4 regions of the Fructobacillus sp. ESL1129 genome follow, and region 2 is predicted to be linked to each of the others. Evidence: riboswitches for the same ligand, from Rfam matches in the RefSeq annotation. Region 2 holds a riboswitch; each other region holds the start of a gene.
The links. Region 2 has a riboswitch for thiamine pyrophosphate ahead of thiW (energy coupling factor transporter S component ThiW). Riboswitches for the same ligand answer to the same signal wherever they lie in the genome.
Positions count from the first base shown of each region.

Region 1: it holds a riboswitch for thiamine pyrophosphate, as region 2 does, so the genes downstream of both, ACSYSL_RS01255 (ECF transporter S component) here and thiW (energy coupling factor transporter S component ThiW) in region 2, are expected to answer to the same signal.
Region 3: it holds a riboswitch for thiamine pyrophosphate, as region 2 does, so the genes downstream of both, ACSYSL_RS01920 (TenA family protein) here and thiW (energy coupling factor transporter S component ThiW) in region 2, are expected to answer to the same signal.
Region 4: it holds a riboswitch for thiamine pyrophosphate, as region 2 does, so the genes downstream of both, thiT (energy-coupled thiamine transporter ThiT) here and thiW (energy coupling factor transporter S component ThiW) in region 2, are expected to answer to the same signal.

Region 1 is NZ_CP196668.1:248,081-250,279, reverse strand. Features, by position in the region: gene ACSYSL_RS01260 (ATP-binding cassette domain-containing protein) at 1-681, opposite strand, end outside; gene ACSYSL_RS01255 (ECF transporter S component) at 692-1,258, opposite strand; TPP riboswitch at 1,350-1,438, opposite strand; gene ACSYSL_RS01250 (MarR family winged helix-turn-helix transcriptional regulator) at 1,581-2,018, shown strand; gene ACSYSL_RS01245 (MFS transporter) at 2,055-2,199, opposite strand, start outside.
Region 2 is NZ_CP196668.1:1,284,795-1,286,993, reverse strand. Features, by position in the region: gene ACSYSL_RS06410 (sugar transferase) at 1-896, shown strand, start outside; TPP riboswitch at 919-1,022, shown strand; gene thiW (energy coupling factor transporter S component ThiW) at 1,148-1,651, shown strand; gene ACSYSL_RS06400 (hypothetical protein) at 1,795-1,986, shown strand; gene ACSYSL_RS06395 (CPBP family glutamic-type intramembrane protease) at 1,989-2,199, shown strand, end outside.
Region 3 is NZ_CP196668.1:387,996-390,194, forward strand. Features, by position in the region: gene ACSYSL_RS01915 (cation:dicarboxylate symporter family transporter) at 1-717, shown strand, start outside; TPP riboswitch at 852-944, shown strand; gene ACSYSL_RS01920 (TenA family protein) at 1,028-1,729, shown strand; gene ACSYSL_RS01925 (5-formyltetrahydrofolate cyclo-ligase) at 1,781-2,199, opposite strand, start outside.
Region 4 is NZ_CP196668.1:257,498-259,696, forward strand. Features, by position in the region: gene ACSYSL_RS01300 (ABC transporter permease) at 1-487, shown strand, start outside; gene ACSYSL_RS01305 (TetR/AcrR family transcriptional regulator) at 517-1,161, shown strand; TPP riboswitch at 1,256-1,354, shown strand; gene thiT (energy-coupled thiamine transporter ThiT) at 1,428-1,997, shown strand.

The DNA.
Region 1 (2,199 bases), 350 kb from region 2:
CTTTGGCCAATCTGCCTGAGCAACTTCGGTAAAATGCTGTTTTTGATATTGATAGAAAGCCGTCATTTTATCCAAATAACCATGATCGTCATGATCAGAAACAAAGATGGCATAGCCTTCGTTAGTCAAAGATTTCAGTAGCTGTTGAAGCTCCACCCTTGCCTGTGGATCAATGGCGGCAAAAGGCTCGTCCAACAGGAGGTATTTTGCTCCTGTTAAAAGGACCTCCGCTAACGCGACTTTTTGAAGCTCACCACCTGATAACTCACTTAACAATCGTTTGCGAAAACCAGTCAGGCCTACTTTAGTCAGTACCCGATCAATCTTGTTGGACATCGTATCAGGAGCCAGCTGCAGGTTTTCCATGGTGAAGATAAACTCTTCTTCAACCGTTGTCATCGCAAATTGCTCGCGTGGGTTTTGAAACAATAGTCCGACCAAACCGGCCCGCTTATTGGCAGGAATGTCGGTCAACGCCTGTCCATCGATGGTGACTTGACCAGTAATTTTACCCCCATACTGGGGGTACAGTCCGGCCATCGTTTTTAACAACGTAGACTTACCGCAGCCAGATGGACCCATCAATAAAATAAAGTCCCCACTAGCCATTTCAATCGAAAAGTCTGAAAAAAGCGTTTCTTTACGGTAAGTAAAACAAACATCCGAAACTTTTAGGGTCATCACTCTCCCCTTAATCGTTATCCGTACGCAGAAACTTTGAACGATCCAACAACTTCTCAATCCAGTTCACCAAAACACCTGCAAAGAAGAAGATGGAGAGGTAGCGAACAGCAAAGAGCAAAAGCAGCATTCCGAAGTGGTAGTTACCGAAACCTGACTGAAGATACTGCCAGCCAAAGGTCACAACCGTTCCCGTCAGCGTTGACAACCAGAGACCAAGCTTCCAGTTCTTATAGGCCGTTAGGGTGAAACCAAGTTCAGAACCCGCTCCCTGGATCAACCCAGCAAGCAAAGTCGCAACACCCCAGTAACCACCGAGGAACATTTCTCCGGCCGCCCCAATCATTTCAGCTAACAAAGCCGTTCCCGGCTTTTTCAAAACATAGGCCGCCAAGGGACCAGCCATCATCCAAACCCCGATGGTTAGTTCACCAGCAAAGGCCTGTAAGCCGACGGTCGTTAATGCGCCGGAGATAATTTGATACATCGGATCCATCAAAAAGTAAATGACCGAGAAAATAATCCCAATCAAAGCCAATAAGATGGCATCCCGTAATTTCCACTGTGTATTTTTCATGCTTTCCTCCTTTTTTATCAGGGGGACCATTGACAACGCAATGCAATAAAAAAATCACTCGTCTGGACGGAATCCAGCACGAGTGATCTCAAAAAAGCTTGTGCGAACTCCCTACGCTGGTATTAACCAACAGGTTCAATGGGTCTTATCTCAACCAAAAAGGTACCCCAGTTCTTGTATGCAATTAAATACAGACTTAATATACCAAGAAGCCACCACGTTAACAAGTTTTCCAACGAAATATTTTTTCATAACGGCTTGAAAAGTCAAAGGGAAAGCATTATATTATAAGCATACTTATTCTTTTAAAGGTGCTACTAAAATGACATTCAACGATGAATTACAATCATTTCAAAACTCCAATTCTCAGGTCTTCTTCGCCCTCTATACGGACTGGTTTCGTCAAATTAAAAGACAACTCCGTCGCATCGGACTCACCCATCCACAGGTCCAGGTATTAGCCGCCCTGCAGGACCTCAATAATCACGAAGAAGAAGTGACGCAGGTTATGGTTGCCAAGGCTGCCAACATTGATCCCATGACGGCCTCTGCCATCATTACTAAATTAGCTCGGGCAGATTATCTTGATCGTTTTCCTGGTAAAAAGAAGTTGCGAACAAAAGCCCTCTCGATTAATCAAAACGGTCAAAAACGACTAGCAGAAGCTCTCCAAATTCTCCATGACTTTGAAAAAGACTATTGGAAAGACCAAAACCCCAATCGTCGGGCATTAATGCAGGATGTTAAAAATCGATTGTAGTAAAAAAGCTGAGCCTTTCGCTCAGCCTTTTTATTTTTATTGATTAACCGACGCTTCGAGTGCTCGTACCCTACGTTCTTGGAAAACCAAGAAAATCAAAAGTACAATTGCAAAGATAGCCGCTCCATAGATGACGTTCGACGCCATGGACCAACCGTGTTGACGAACCAAAGACCCAATC
Region 2 (2,199 bases):
AGCGGCTCAGCATCGAACGCTATAACGATGCCCGCTTCTCAGCTGAAATCCGTCACCAAAAAATCCATACTTTTCTCGACAAAGTCGGTAAAAATGATATTGTTGTTCACCAATTTCCAACCTATATGTCGCAAGCTTTTGAACAAGACTTTCAACGAGCCATTCAACAAAGGGGGGCAAAGTACGTGCTACTCATCCACGACTTCGAACCTTTACGAGTCAACCGTGAACATGCCTGGGAATGGGAGTTGGCACAGTGTGCTGATCTGATTATCGCCCACAGTCAACCAATGGCCTCGACTTTGCAGCAACACGGAGTGACCACACCTACGGAAACCATTCAACTCTTCGACTACTTAGGGCCAACGCCAGCACTGAACCCAATTTTTAAAAAGGAAATTAACTACGCTGGTACTTGGCAAAAAGCCCCATGGCTCCAACATTATCAAGGCCCCAAGCTGAATCTTTTCGGCTCTCGCCCCAAACGGTGGAAGGACCTTGTCCTACCAAAAAGCATTAACTGGGTTGGTTCCTTTGATCCCGAAGAAATCACAACGGCTTTTTCATCTGGTTTCGGCCTTCTTTGGGACTCAAACTATGAGGATAAATTTTTTCAATCTTACACCAAAGTCAACGCGCCACACAAAGCCTCCCTTTATTTAAAAGCCGGATTACCCCTGATTGCTTGGTCACAATCCTACCTAGGCGACATCGTGAGGGCCAACCAACTTGGTATGACCATTGACGATCTTTCAGATCTAACTCAATTGGTTGGAGCAGTTCGTCCAGCTGATTACCTAACTTTCCAAGAAAATAGTCGTCTCTTCCAAAAGCGCATCAGTGAGGGCTACTTTACTAAGGCAGTGTTAGAAAAGGTGCTACATTATTTTAGATAGTCAACACTTCTTTTTCCTGCTAAAATAATCTTTGGGGAGTCCGTGTGACGGGCTGAGAGGGTAATCGATTACCGACCCATTGACCTGATACGGATCATGCCGTCGTAGGAATTTCCCACGTTGATATGGACGCCTTTTCAGGCGTCTTTTTTGTGGATAAAAAGACCAGAAAGGAGGGCTATTTCGGCATGATTCCTTCTATATTCAAAGCTTCTTACATCACTCATTTGGAACAGTAAAGGAATCACAACATGAAAAAACGTTCATCACTAAAAAAAATGATGGCAACCGCTATTCTTGCTGCTTTGGCCTATGTTTTGAACACAGCCGTCGTCTTTCCAGCAATGGCCCCCTTCCAACACTTCGTCAATGTTTTGGCCGTTTATCTGCTCGGTCCTTGGTACGGGATGGCTGCTGCCCTTATATGTGGCTCTTTACGCATGCTGTCTGGTCGAACCATCATGGCCATTACCGGTGGAATCATCGGCCCACTACTCGCTGGATATCTCTATCGAAAAACAAAAAATGTTTATTTACTTGCCATTGGTGAAATGGTTGGCTCAGGTATTTTGGGCGCGTTACTTTCTTACCCATTCATGGTGACATTCTATGGCATGAAGGCAGGCAATTGGGCACAACTAATTCCTTTCTTCCTGCCATCAGCAGCGGTTGGGAGCCTGCTCGGTTTGCTTACGATTCTATTAACAAAAAAGAATGGCCTTATCGACAGAATGAAAGCCAAAATTAATTCATAAAAAGGTCGGAACAAATTGTTCCGACCTTTTTCCTTTTAATGAAGCATTCCCTGGCTGGCAGCTACGATTCAAATTTTTCTTAACATGATTCCAAAAAATCTATGTTATTCTGATAAGTAGTTCCCCTGATGAAGGAGAGAGAAATGAAAAAGAAAATCTATGAGTACTACAACATTCTGAGCACCATAACGATATTCGGACTTCTTTTAAAATTGTGGCTATATTTCCATCCAGTCACACAGGCAGTTCAATACACAATTGATCTCATCACATTTTTTGCTGCCATCCTAGTGATTTACGGTTCTTCAAATAAAGAAAGTAAGGAAAGGGATTAACAATGTGGTTTCAATACAATAAAAAAGCCCTTCCATTTGCATATGTATGGCTACTACTCCTGGTTCTGATGTACTTCGTTCAAAGAGAGATGATTGACCTATTAATCTTTGTACCCGTCTACTGTTTTCTTTTTAGAAAAAAGGGTTTAAAGAGAATCTTCCGCTTCTTTCAACCTTCCTTTGTTCCAAAAGCAATTCTTTTAACTTGTGGCG
Region 3 (2,199 bases), 490 kb from region 2:
ACAAAATTGGTGCGCATCATTATTTCGTTAACACCATACGGTATCTTTGCGTTAATGACCAAAACCGTAGCAATTAGTAGCCTGAAAACGATTACTAGCCTTGGTATTTTCATCATTACGGTTTACTTCGCCCTAGTCCTTGTTTTGGTTGTGCATACCGTGCTCCTCATCTTGAACCACATTAACCCAATCATTTACTATCAGAAAGTCTGGCCAGCACTAATTTTTGCCTTCACCTCACGTAGTTCGGCCGGCGTCCTCCCATTAAATATCGATATTCAAAAGAATCAACTCGGCGTGAATCCCGGCATTGCCGACTTTTCAGCCAGTTTCGGCTTGTCAATCGGTCAAAACGGTTGCGCTGGTATCTATCCAGCTATTCTGGCTGCCATTTCCGCCACCCTTTCTGGAACGAACATTCTCTCCCCACAATTTGTGATCACGTTGGTTGCTGTCGTAACCGTCGCCTCCTTTGGTGTTGCTGGTTCAGGGGGTGGTGCTACCTTCGCCAGTCTGATTGTCCTAGGAACACTGAATCTTCCTCTCAGCATCATGGCATTGGTCATCGCTGTTGATCCAATTGTCGACATGGGTCGGACCTTAGTGAACGTAAACGATAGCATCATCGCTGGTTTATTAACCGCCAAACACAACCACTTACTTGATACGAAAGTATTAGAAGAGGCCCAATCCAAGTCAACACTTATCATCGATTAATGTCACTGAAAAAAGCCACCGTCGTGGTGGTTTTTTTGTTATTGCAAAAAGTCTGTCTCAACCCTTCTAAAAAACAGTCGACAAAACCATCTTGAATATGCTATCTTAATGGAGTAGCAAAGCTACAAAATAAAAAATGTCCACTGGGGTGCCAATACGGCTGAGATGATACCCATTGAACCTGATTCTAGTTAATACTAGCGTAGGAACGTGGTCACTTGATCTTTTTTGAATGGATTCAGTGTCAGCACTTTCTGCCAAGCGTGGAAAGTGCTTTTTTGCGGCTACCCGTTGGACAGACGGAGGAAACATGAAATTTTCAGAACAACTACAGGCACAGGCCAAGCCGATTATGGATGCCATCAACAAGCATCCTTTCGTCGAAGGATTGGCTAAGGGCGACCTTCCAAAGGAAGCGTTGATTAGCTACGTCCAACAGGACTATCTCTTCTTAAAGAAGTTGCGCGAAGTTTGGGCTTCGGCCATTCGAATGAGCAAAACTGACGAACAAGTTCGCTTTTTCTGGGGAATTATTGAAGTCATTTTGGACGCCGAGTGTGATGCGTACGATACGTTCTGTGAGCAAGCGGGCGTCAAGATGGAAGACATGAAAAACGCCATCCCTTCTCCCAAAGCCTATTTGTATGAAGCCCATTTAGATCAAGCCGTTCTTTCAGGAAACATGTTCTACTTGTTGGCTGCCTTTGCCCCAACACCATGGACCTATCTTGAGTTTACGAGACACATTTTGGATTCAGATGCCGACATGACCGACAATCCATTCAAGCCTGTCTTGGACTTTTACCTGAATGAAGAAAACTATGCTGGTCCGACGTTCAAGTTTATCGATGAAATGGCTGAAACGGCAACTAAGGAAGAATTAGCCGAAGCTAGCCAATTCTTTTTGAAGACTTGCGAATTAGAGTGGCAATTCTGGGAACAGGCCTATTACCAACAAGACTGGCACTTCAAAGAAGTATTAGAGGCTAGTCGTCTAGAAATGACTAAATAACGAATTCAGTCAAAAAGAGCAGAAACATTGATATGTTTCTGCTCTTTTTGTCTACTTAATTAAATACTGGACTGCCTGATCATGCTGGTTAATCGGCCAAGTCAAGCCGCTTTGTTCCTCAAGAACTAATCCAACAGAAGCCCCCTCGTAATCAGATAGGAAGCAATCATAATAACCGCCACCGAAGCCTAACCGATGGTGGCTAACAATGTCAAAGGCCAGTGCCGGCACAATGACTAAATCCAGATTATCTTTAGCAATGGTCACTTCGCTAGCCGGTTCCCATAAGCCAAGCTTTCCTGATTGAACCAATGGCGTTTCCCTTGTCACTAAGCGAAATGACAAGACTCGGTTTGCTTCGACTTTGGCAAGGTAGACAAACTTTCCCTCTTGCCAAGCCCTCTGAATAATTGGTTCTGTTGCGACTTCAAAAGCCATGGCGTGCGTCAAAGCGACGTGGTGGGCCTGCT
Region 4 (2,199 bases), 360 kb from region 2:
GTTGTTAGCAACGCCGGTTCGCCGTTCTGAAATCGTTTTTGGTTACATGTTGTCTTATGCGCTGATTGCGGTTTTGCAGACGGCCGTGATTGTATCCTTTACGATTACACTGCTTCACGTTGAGGTGCTTGGTTTTGTTTGGTTACTCTTCCTCATCAATGTCTTGTTAGCAATGGTTGCCTTGGCGCTGGGGCTCTTAGTTTCAACGCTGGCCGCGTCAGAGTTCCAGATGATTCAATTCATTCCAATCGTTGTTGTGCCACAAATGATTTTCTCAGGAATTATTCCGTTTGATTCCATGGCTTCCTGGGCACAAGCCATTGGCGATATTTTGCCAATGAAGTACGCAGCTGATGCAATGAACACTGTTGTTCTTCAGGGACAGGGTTTCTCAGCCATTTCTGGACAGATTGTCGCCTTGGTTATTTTCTTAGTCGTTTTGACGGCATTGAACATCTTTGGTCTGCGTCGTTATCGTAAGGTATAATGGATTCAGTCTGAAAAAGGGGTGGCAAAATGGATCAAATTGTTCAAGATTTTGTGAAGCTATCTGAAGAAAAAAAGGTGACCCCTTCTCAAAAGAAAGTTCTTCAAGCAGCCATTCAATTGTTTGCGAGCCAAGGGTACGCCAGTACATCGACTGCGGCCATCGCCAAGGAAGCTGGTGTTAGTCAGGCAGTCATCTTCAAGTACTTTAAAAATAAAGAGGGGTTGCTCGACCAGATTTTAAATTTGGCCATTGAAAATCTGTTGCCAAAGTATGGTGATGAATTTGTTGCAAAATTACAGGATGCAGCTGGGCACGAGTCATTTGAAGAATTTTTATCCTTTGTTTTGCATGACCGCTTTCGGTTCATGGATTCCAATCAAGATGTCTTGATTATCTTAGTTGCGCAATTAATGGTGGACGAGACTTTAATGAAAAAACTAGAAAATGCGTTGACGGATAAGTTTTGGTTCATTACTAAAATCATTGAGGAACTAGCTGGCCCGGATGCTAAATTATCAGGGCAGGATATCCTTCGCTTGGTTGCCTCACAGATGTTACTCATCTTTATTGAGGAGCAGCGCATGGGTCTACAGTTGTCGGGATCTGCTATTGAACAGCGACTGGAGCAAACACGTCAAATTATTTTAGCGGGAATTTATCAGATTAATTAGACGGAGTCGGTTGCAAAAGCAACCGACTTTTTTATTGTGTGATGGCTTGTCAAAAGCGCTTGGACCTGGTTATAATGGTGATAACAAATAAATAACGTCCGTTTAGGGGAGCTCTTTGGAGCTGAGAGTGCGCAAGCCGACCCTTCGAACCTGTTGTGTTAAGACACGCGTAGGGAAAACAGAAAAGATTAAGACAACCGTCCGTTCGCTTTTGCTGTTTCGGATGGTTGTTTTTTTGTGGACTGATGCACTAAGAGGAGAAAAAAATGCAGAACACGCAGTCGCAAAATTTACGTTTTATCACGGAATTGGCGCTTTTCATCGCCTTATCCGTTGTCTTGAGTTTCTGGTCAATTCGTCTTTGGGGTGAGGGTGGCTCCATTTCATTTCAAATGGTACCAACGATGATTATGGCGTATCGTTATGGCTATAAGGGTGGTTTAACAGTCGGAATTCTGTTTGGACTCATCAAGTTAATCTTAGGTGCCTATATTTTGACACCTTTTCAGGCGTTCCTGGATTACCCATTGGCTTTCGGGTTGGTCGGTTTCACAGCTGTGACTGTCCCAATGGTTAAGAAGGCCTTTGTGAACAAGGAAATGGGAAAGGGGACGCTCTGGTTGATTGCTGGGGTCTTCGTGGGATCTTTCCTGCGTTTCTTGTCCCATATGCTGTCAGCCGTCATTTTCTTTGGCCAATACGCACCAAAGGGCGAGGGTGTTTGGTTGTATTCCACTCTTTATAACGGATCGTACATGTTACCATCCTTTATTGCCTCAGCAGTTGTCTTGGTCATCATTGCCCGTGTTTATCCAAAGATGATTACGGTTGATTGAGCTTTCATGACTTTAGTAAGCACATTTTCATAAAAAGTCTTGACAAGGCAATCTCATTTTGTTTTAATGTGAGTATCAAATGAAACGAGAAAAATCATGAACAATTTTTTGACTCACAATTCAGCCGTCGTCGTCAGCGTCGTTATCCGTTAGGATAGGGTGCTGATTTTTGGCCTGCCTATCCGACATTAGGATGGGCAGC